DNA from 3 places in the Thermocaproicibacter melissae genome. Region 2 is predicted to be linked to each of the others. Evidence: predicted binding sites of a transcription regulator. Region 2 holds the regulator's gene; each other region holds the start of a gene.
The links. The regulator HrcA, encoded in region 2, represses chaperone genes, less so after heat shock. The targets are predictions, from matches to a motif close to TGTTAGCACTCNNNNNNNNNGAGTGCTAACA.

Region 1 (3,279 bases), 810 kb from region 2:
ATCTGGTTTCGGTTTTACTGCTCGCAGCGCTTCCAATGACGATTTTCGGACTGTACGGAATGAACGTGAAAGGAATCCCTTTGCCGCAGTTCTGGTTCCCGCTGGCACTTGCGGTTGTGCTGACCGGCGGATTGTTTGCTTTCTTAAAAAAGAAAAAGATGTTGGATTAACCGTTGTCATTACGCAAAAGGGGACTGCTTCAGGCGGTTCCCTTTTTCAATACCGGCCGGCAGCAATGGCGGCTAGATGGAGGTAATCGTTTGGATACACGTTCTCTTGATGTGAAAGACATTGAGTCATGGGCAGAAACGCTGAAAGCAGGCGACCGTGTGTTGCTCAGCGGTACGGTTTACACAGCCCGTGACGCGGCACATAAGCGCATTTTTGCGATGCTTCAAGAAGGAAAGGAGCCTCCGTTTCCGCTTCGCGGCTCGGTGATCTATTATGCAGGCCCGACACCCACGCCGCCCGGTATGGCAATCGGTTCCTGCGGCCCGACCACATCAGCGCGCATGGATCCGTATACGCCCCATCTGCTCGACCTCGGCTTGAAAGGCATGATTGGAAAGGGTGACCGCTCACCGGAGGTTGTGGAGGCCATAAAACAAAACAAGGCAGTGTATCTCTGCGCTGTCGGCGGAGCCGGTGCGCTTGCCGCCAAGTGCATTACTTCCCTCGAAGTGATTGCTTTTGAAGACCTGGGCTGTGAATCGGTCAAAAAATTAACGGTAAAGGATTTCCCACTGATTGTTGCCATCGACAGCAGCGGCGGAAATCTGTTTGAGGCTGCGCTATGACAAAACTATTAATTCACCTTTTTGTGCGTAATTCCGAAAAACTCGATGACCCGGAAGTGCGCAGAAGTTATGGCCGCTTTGCGGGAATCGTCGGTATCATTACGAATTTCATCCTCTTCATCGCAAAAATCATAGCAGGAACCATTGCAAACAGTATTGCGGTTACCACCGATGCTATGAACAACCTGACTGATTTCGCGTCGTCCATCATTACCCTTGTGGGGTTCCGCATGGCTTCCAAACCGGCGGACCGCGAGCATCCTTACGGCCACGCAAGGTTTGAGTATATCAGCGGCCTTATTGTGTCGCTGCTCATCTTTGTTGTCGGTTTCGAGTTTGCCCGGGATTCTGTCCATAAAATCCTTTCACCGGAGAAAACCGATTTTTCTCTGCTCGCGACACTGATTCTCGGCCTTTCTATTTTGCTCAAACTCTGGCAGTCACTTTTCTACCGCAAAGTGGGAAAGCTCACGAATTCGGAAACGCTGATGGCTGCGTCAGCTGACAGCCGAAGCGACGTCATCACGACGTCTGTTGTCCTTGTTGGCGCCCTCATTACACGCTTTACCGGCTATAATCTGGACGGATATATGGGAACTGCCGTTGCCGTCTTGATTATGATAACGGGCTACCGGCTTATCCGCCAGACGAGCGACCCACTCCTCGGCGCGGCGCCTTCCCATGTTCTTGTAGACGATATTTACCGCACCATCACGCAAAAAGAAGGCATTATCGGAGTACATGACCTTACGGTCCACGACTACGGCCCCGGGGGATGCTTTGCTTCCGTTCACTGCGAGGTTCCTGCGGAACGCGATATTCTCGAAAGCCACGACCTCATTGATAATATTGAAAAAGAGTTCCTTTCTGAAAAAGGGATTCATCTTGTAATTCACATGGACCCGATTATTACCGATGATGCGCGCACAAACGAGCTCAAAAAACAGGTAGAAGCGCTTCTTGATACGATTTCCCCGGAAATTACAATGCACGATTTCCGCGTGGTCTGGGGGCCTACCCACTCGAATTTAGTCTTTGACATCTGTGTGCCGTTCGGTTTTTCTATGAAGGACGATGAGCTGGTCGAGGTGGTGTCGGATAAAATCCATAAGCTCAATTCAACCTATTACGCCGCCATTACAGTCGACCACGATTACGTTCCGAAAAGCTAGGGGAATGTAAAGAAAATTTAACAATTGACCACTTGCATTTTTGCTTGCAAGGAGTTATCATTGAATTAGCACTTGAATGTAAAGAGTGCTAATTCTTTTTTGTCCAGAAGGGAGAGCATTGTTTTGAAGCAATTCAAAGCAGAGTCTAAACGTCTTTTGGATTTGATGATCAATTCCATCTATACGCACAAGGAAATTTTTCTTCGCGAATTGATATCGAATGCAAGCGACGCAATCGACAAGCTATATTATAAGGCACTGACGGATGGTCAAACCGGACTGAACCGCGACGATTTTGAAATTCGCATCCGTCTCGATCAAGCAAACCGTACCATTACCATTTCCGACAACGGCTGCGGTATGACCAAGGAAGAACTTGAGACAAACCTCGGCACCATCGCCAAGAGCGGTTCGCTTAATTTCAAGAAGAATTTAGAACAGGGCAAAGAGAACGAAGATATTGAGATTATCGGCCAGTTCGGCGTAGGTTTCTACTCCGCGTTCATGGTGGCCGAGCATGTTGCTGTTTCCAGTAAGGCTTACGGCAGTGACGAAGCATGGAAATGGGAATCTTCTGGACCGGAAGGCTACACGGTAGAACCTTGCGAGAAGGCGGAGCACGGCACTGAGATTGTGTTGAAGCTGAAACCCGACACGGACGATGAGAAATACAGCGAGTTTCTTGACCAGTACCGCATTAAGGGCCTCGTGAAGAAGTATTCTGACTATATCCGTTATCCCATCAAGATGGATATGGAGAAAAGCCGTCTGAAAGAAGGCAGCAAAGACGAATACGAAAAGTATACCGAGACCGAGACGCTGAACAGCATGGTTCCGCTTTGGCGCAAGAACAAGAACGAAATCACCCAGGACGAGTACAACGAGTTTTACAAGAGTAAATTCAGCGATTACGAGAACCCTGCCAAATCAATTCACATGTATGTGGAAGGTGCTTCAAACTTCCATGCGCTTTTGTTCATTCCGGCGCATGCTCCGTTCAACTTCTATACCCGCGATTATGAGAAGGGCCTTCAGCTTTATTCCAACGGCGTGCTGATTATGGATAAATGCGCCGACCTTCTACCGGATTATTTCAGCTTTGTGCGCGGCCTCGTCGATTCGCAGGATTTGTCGCTCAATATCTCGAGAGAAATGCTTCAGCATGACCGCCAGCTCAAACTAATTGCCGAGCGTATTGAGAAGAAGATTCGCTCCGAGCTGGAGACAATGCTCAAAAACAAGCGGGAAGAGTATGAGAAGTTCTTCAAGAACTTCGGCCTGCAGCTGAAATACGGCATTTATGAAGATTA
Region 2 (3,279 bases):
GGTCAATTCCAATTGTTTTGGACATATTGATTACCTCCAAAATACATTTCTTTCGTTCGGATTCAAATTTATGGATAAACCGGAAGCGGTTGCCCGCACCGATTATATTTACCTAAAAACACGGGAGTTTTTTCAACCCCCACGCCAATATCCGCCTTTTGGCTTTCTTTTGCCGCAGGCGGCATGCACGCTGTTTTAGTTCGCAGCCTGAACCATCGCGTGGCGAATGACTTTGTCGCCTATGCAATAGCCTTTCTGGAACACCTTTGCAACGACGTTCTCACCGAGGTTTTCGTCTTCGATGTGGGCAACGGCGTTGTGCTTCATCGGGTCAAAGGGTTCGCCCTCTTTTCCCATTTCGGTAACGCCGAGCTTTTCGAGCGCCGCAAGCATCTGTTTGTGGGTCATTTCCACACCTGTGCGAAGAGCTTCAACCGAGCACTCTTTCTGCTCCAGTGCACGTTCCAGATTATCTTCAACGCCGAGGAACTCTTTCACGGCATCCGCTACGGCATCGTTGTAAAGGGCTTCCTTTTCCCTCGCCGTGCGTTTGCGGTAGTTATCGTACTCCGCCGCCGTGCGCAGCAAGATGTCTTTCTGCTTTGCAAGGGCTTTCTCGGTTTCTTCGAGCTTTTTCTTGGTTTCTTCCAGTTCTTTCTTGAGTAATTCGGCATCGGGAACCTGATTTCCCTCGCCACCCTGAGTTTCGGCCGTCGGCTTCTCTTCACCGGTGTTTTCCGCCATCTTCTCGGCTGTCTCTTTCTCAGCCGTTGCATTTTCGGCCGTTGTATTTTCGGCTGCCTCTTGCTTTTCTTCACCGGTGTTTTCCGCTATTTTCTTATCAGCTGTCTCTTTTTCAGCTGCTGTGTTTTCGGCTGCCTCCTGCTTTTCTTTTTTGGCGTTCTCTTTTTCTTGATTCAAGAGAAAAGCCCCCCTTTATTAATCTAAATCCATCAACTCGGTGAGCATTCTGCCGACCGAACTGGAAAGGTATTCCATGTTGGTGATGATTTTTCCGTAATCCATGCGCGTCGGGCCGATAACCGCAATCGCTCCGGCGTCTCTGTTGCCGATGGAGTAGCGTGAGACAATCACGCTGGAATCCTGCAGTTCCGGACGCTGACTTTCAAGGCCGATGAGCACTTTGGTGTTCTCTTTTCCTCTCGAGAGTAGCTTACAGAGGTCTGCGGGACGCGAGAGAAAATCTACGATTCTTCGGATATCTTCCTGCCTGAATTCCGGGTAAATCAGCAAGTTGACTTCACCGTTCAGGCACACATCGGAATGTGCGGATTCTCTTGCCGCTTCCGCCACCGCCATCAGCGCCGAACTCATCATCATGGCCATATCGCCCAGCGATGCCGCCAAAGTCTGCATATAGGCCGGCGTAACGGAGATAACCGGCACACCAACCAGCTTTTCGTTCAGCAGGCGGAAGAAAACCCTGAGGATTTCCGGCGTGAGGTCGAAATCGCAGTGGAAAACGCGGCTCTTCATCGTACCGGCTGAGGTCATCAGGATGACCATTGCCGTGCGGCGGCTGGTCTGCACCAACTGAATCGCCCGAATGACGCCGTCTTCACCGCTCGGAGTGGTGGAGACTGCTGCGTACTTTGTCATGGAAGCAAGTACCTTTGCCACGCCTTCCAGAAGCTTTTCCGGGTCGTAGGCGGAGGGAAGAATCATACTGTCGAGATACTGCTTCTCTTCCTGTGAAATGGGCCGCCGTTTCATGAGCGAATCAATGTAAACGCGGTAGCCTTTCTGGGAAGGAACGCGCCCGGCCGACGTATGCGGCTGCTCCAAAAGGCCCATGGAGCTCAACTCACTCATCTCATTGCGAACGGTTGCCGGAGACACCCGGAAGTTAAGGGTATCGCAAAGCGACTTTGAACCAACCGGCTCGCCTGTTGCGATGTAGAGTTCCACGACCGCTGCGAGGATTTTCCGTTTTCGTTCGCTAAGTTCCAACCCTTTTCCCTTCTTATCTATGGATTAGCACTCGTGTATGTTGAGTGCTAACTCTGTCTATAAGAGTACCATTACTTTGCCCGAATGTCAAGTTTTTATTTGTAAACTAATTGTGACGTAACAGGAATTTTCGCTGGAAATTTACACCGTCTGGGCACCATTAAGGCGCCCGACATCAATAGTCCGTGCGTGCAGGCTCAGCCTGCAAACAGAATTTCCGCTGTGAGCATATTGGAAACAAGAAATCCCTTCGGCGTGAAATGAAAGCCGCCTTTTTCGCAGACCGTCAGGCCGCCCGCTTCATACCGCCGGGCGGCTTTTTTGATGCGCTCGGGTATCGGGGTTCCGAACCGCGCGAGGCAGGCTTCGTCGGTAAGGCCTTCCGTCAGGCGCAGGCGGAGCATCGCAAACTCCTCAAACCCGCCGCCTGTGCCGTCCTGCTCCGGTTCCTCGCCGCGCAGAAAGCCGGCAAGGCTTCGGGCATAATGAAATCGCTTTCCGCTGAGGAACGAATGTGCCGAAGGCCCGAGACCAAGGTATTCCTCACAATGCCAGTACTTCGTGTTGTGCCGGCTTTCAAAACCCGGCTCCGCGAAATTGGAAATTTCATACTGCCGATACCCGAGTGTTTCTAGCTCGCGGCAGGCGGCGAGATAAAGCTCCGCCGCGCCGTCTTCACTCGGCAGGTTCAGCGTATCTTTTTGTTTCCAATATAACGTGTGCGGCTCCAGAATAAGCAGGTAGGCGGAAACGTGTTTCGCGCCAAGTTTCCTGCAAAACGATACGGAACGGGCAAGGCTTTCTTCCGTCTGCCCCTGTACCGCAAGCATGAGGTCTAGGGAAAGGTTCTCGATTCCGGCCCGATGCGCCGCTTCCGCGGCCCTGGCCGCATCGTCCGCCGTATGTCTGCGGCCGAGCAGGCGCAGTTCGTTTTCGTCCGCGGACTGCAAGCCGAGCGAGACTCGGTTTACGCCCGCCGCCGAGGCTTCGCGGAAAAAATCCGAAAGGTCGCCGCCGGGGTTTGCCTCCACGGTGATTTCGGCATTTTCCAGGCCGAATACGCTTCTTGCCGCTTCGGTGATGCGGGCAATGCGTTTTCCGCCCAGCAGGCTCGGCGTTCCGCCGCCGAAATACAGCGTGTCCGCGCTTCGGCCGGTTTCTTTCGACCAGAATTTTATTTTGCCAATGATACTTTCCGTATATTCATCCATCATGGCTTCCGTTCCGCGCAGGGAAAAGAAGTCGCAATAAGGACATTTTCCGTCGCAAAACGGCACATGAATGTAAAGGCCGAAAGGATTTTGCATC
Region 3 (3,279 bases), 840 kb from region 2:
AGGCAGACCTGATGAAACGCAGGCCGAGAAACCCGAAAGAAGGAATCTTTGCCGGAGGGGTTGGCTTTGATATTGCTTACCAAGGCGTTCTGATTGCCTGCATAACCCTTGCAGCGTATTTCATCGGCCATTTTATGGAAGCGGGCGTCTGGGCGTTTACAAACAGCCCTGACGGCATGACTATGGCATTCCTTACCATGTCGATGGCGGAGATGTTCCATTCTTTCAACATGCGTTCCCAGCGGGATTCCATCTTTACCATCAAATCGAAGAACCTGGTTTTGATTGGTGCAATGGCCGGCTCGCTGTTGCTGACTTCTGCGGTGATTTTCATTCCTGCGCTTTCAAATCTGTTTGGGTTTGAAAAAATCTCCGCAGACGAATACTTTACCGCAATGCTGCTGGCGTTCCTGGTCATTCCGATTGTTGAATTGGTCAAGTTTATGCAAAGGCTGCGTGCAAAACGCAGTGCGCTTTCCGAGAAATAAATAGAAAAGCGGCCGGGATGCGTCCCCGGCCGCTTCTGCTTATCGGAATGTTATTCGGAAACATGCGAAAGTCCCTGTGAGAAAATATTGTTGACGTGCTCGTCGCCAAGCGAATAGTAAACAACTTTTCCTTCACGGCGGTTTTTGATTAGCTTCGATTGTTTCAGAATACGGAGCTGATGCGAAATTGCCGAATTTGTCATTCCGAGCAGCGACGCGATATCGCAAACACACATTTCGGAAAGAGACAACGCACAGAGGATTTTTACGCGCGTTGAATCGGCGAACACTTTGAAAAGGTCGGCAAGGTCCATCAAGGATTCTTCATCGGGCATATTCTCACGAACTTTTTTCACAATATCCTCATGTATCACCGTGCAGTCACATTTATCAACTTCAGGAACCAGTGGACTCATGGCGCTCACCTCTCTGTTATCATTCAAGAAAATATTATATCTATACAGGCCGGATAAGGTCAAGAAAATGTGAAGTTTGGGTGAAATGAAGTAATTTATTTCAACTTTTTGAAATAGTATTTACATGTTAGAAAAATTGTGATATTCTTATCTGCACAAAATGAAAAGGAGGTTACGTTATGCAAAAATATGTCTGCAGTGTCTGCGGTTATGTTTATGACCCGGAAGAGGGAGATCCCGAAAACGGAATTGCACCTGGTACAAAGTTTGAAGACTTACCGGATGACTGGACATGCCCGCTGTGCGGCGCCGGAAAAGAAGAGTTCGAGCCAAGGGAATAATTTGCATAGAAAAAAGGGCATCCGCATAACACGGATGCCCTTTTCGTGGTTATTTGATTTCGATGGTTTTAGCTTCAGGAAGAGCCTCTTTCAACTTCGGAAGTTCAAGCGTCAGGACGCCGTTTTCATAACTAGCAGAGATTCTGCTGGAATCAATTCCGTCCAGCCCGAAGCTACGGCTCAGTGCATTGTACCTTCTTTCACGACGTACATAATTGCCTCTATTGTCTTGCTCGCTGGTGTCTTCGTTGCGTTCTGCTGAGATGTTCAGTTGATCACCTTGAATGCTGATTTTTATATCTTCTTTGCGGAAGCCGGGCATGTCGGCCTTTAGCACATATTTGTCGCCTTGGTCAATAATGTCGGTGCGGCAGGGAGCGAATTGTTTTTCCAGTCCGAAAAAGGCTTCGTCAAACATACGATCAAATGCATCAAAAAGGCTTGCACTTCTGCGCTCAAAAGGAATCAAATCAAACATATCAAAACCTCCCAATCAAGTTTTTTATTTCTGGAACTCTTCGTTCCTTTTTGCACCTTTAGTTTATCCGGAAATTATGAATAAATTGTAAAATAATTATTACTAAACTGTTAAATTTAGCACTCTAATTAAAAGAGTGCTAAATTTAAGAATTCTCTCTATAAGAAAAGTTTCACTACCATGCCAAGACTAACATTTGTGGAAAGCAGGCCGTTTATGGGGAACAAGTAACAATCGAACTAAGCACACCGATTTTACTAGCGAATGATTTGAATAAAATACGATAAAATATAAATACTTTGGAAAAAAGTATTGACTTCCTTAACTATCTGTGTTATCCTAAAAAAGCACTCTGTTGAAGAGAAGCAAGAAATATCGCGGGGTGGAGCAGTCCGGTAGCTCGTCGGGCTCATAACCCGAAGGTCGTAGGTTCAAATCCTACCCCCGCAACCAAAAATGATGGAAACAGGCTAAATTCTTATCGAATTTAGCCTGTTTTTCTGTATTGCCCTTCTTCGATGTGATTTAGCTGGCTTCAATTGATGCAATCATATACATCAAATCGGACCGTCCAATCTATTGCTCCTGTATTTCAAAACAAGGTTGAAATTAAGACAAACAATTTTGTCATGAGAAATCCGATTATGATACATGCAGGAAACGTAAGTACCCATGCGGCTACCATTTCTTTTGCGATTCCCCAGTTTACGTCAGAAAACCTGCGGGAAGCCCCCGCGCCCATCATCGCAGAACCTTTTGTGTTTGTTGTACTGAGCGGGATGCCGGACTGAACGGTCGTAACCAGCATACAGACAGAAGCGACAAGCTCCGCTGAAAATCCCTGGTATTTTTCCAGCTTCACCATATCGACGCCCATCGTTTTGATAATTCGGTAACCGCCGACCGAAGTACCGATACCCATGACCAGTGAGCAAAGAAGCATAATCCAGAAATCAATATGAACGGTCTGTGGAACCGGCTGGTCTTTTGCCAGCAAAAGGACAAGGACAAAAACGCCCATGAATTTCTGACCGTCCTGCGCCCCGTGGCTTGTTGCCATCAGTGCGGCAGATGCAATCTGCCCGACGGAAAATATGCGGTTGGCACGGGCCCTTTTTACGTTGCGAAAAAGGAATCTAACCAGCTTTGTGACAAGATAGGCGGCTGCGAAGCCGACGACAGTTGAAATGAAAATTCCCCATAATACTTTTGCGAATGGGTCCCATTCAAATGCGGAAATGCCTCTGTAGGCAATACCGGCACCCATCAGGCTGGCGATCAGCGCATGGCTTTCACTGGTCGGTATGCCGAATTTCCAAGCTGATACGGACCAGATTACAATAGAAAGCTGTGCTGCACAGATGACAATCAGCGGATTAGATCCGGTGCCGACGTTTACCAAGTTTGCAATGGTACTGGCAACAGCCGAGCCGAAACACATAATGCCAACCAGATTAAAGACTGCAGCCATTGCGATGGCTGTACGCGCAGATAAGACTTTTGTGGAAACTACCGTAGCGATTGCGTTCGGAGCATCTGTCCATCCGTTCACAAAT

Region 1: htpG (molecular chaperone HtpG) is a predicted target of HrcA. The motif match lies at 2,033-2,063, and genes of this name have one in related genera.
Region 3: NOG13_RS02590 (Hsp20/alpha crystallin family protein) is a predicted target of HrcA. The motif match lies at 1,838-1,868, and genes of this name have one in related genera.

What each region holds. Positions count from the first base shown of each region.
Region 1 is NZ_CP101827.1:483,836-487,114, forward strand. It holds gene NOG13_RS02420 (magnesium transporter CorA family protein) at 1-170, shown strand, start outside; gene NOG13_RS02425 (Fe-S-containing hydro-lyase) at 261-797, shown strand; gene NOG13_RS02430 (cation diffusion facilitator family transporter) at 794-1,969, shown strand; gene htpG (molecular chaperone HtpG) at 2,087-3,279, shown strand, end outside.
Region 2 is NZ_CP101827.1:1,614,370-1,617,648, forward strand. It holds gene dnaK (molecular chaperone DnaK) at 1-25, opposite strand, end outside; gene NOG13_RS07880 (hypothetical protein) at 71-199, shown strand; gene NOG13_RS07885 (nucleotide exchange factor GrpE) at 196-921, opposite strand; gene hrcA (heat-inducible transcriptional repressor HrcA) at 940-1,971, opposite strand; gene hemW (radical SAM family heme chaperone HemW) at 2,169-3,278, opposite strand.
Region 3 is NZ_CP101827.1:515,361-518,639, forward strand. It holds gene NOG13_RS02575 (cation-translocating P-type ATPase) at 1-488, shown strand, start outside; gene NOG13_RS02580 (ArsR/SmtB family transcription factor) at 539-904, opposite strand; gene rd (rubredoxin) at 1,084-1,245, shown strand; gene NOG13_RS02590 (Hsp20/alpha crystallin family protein) at 1,295-1,723, opposite strand; tRNA gene NOG13_RS02595 (tRNA-Met) at 2,100-2,176, shown strand; gene NOG13_RS02600 (inorganic phosphate transporter) at 2,316-3,279, opposite strand, start outside.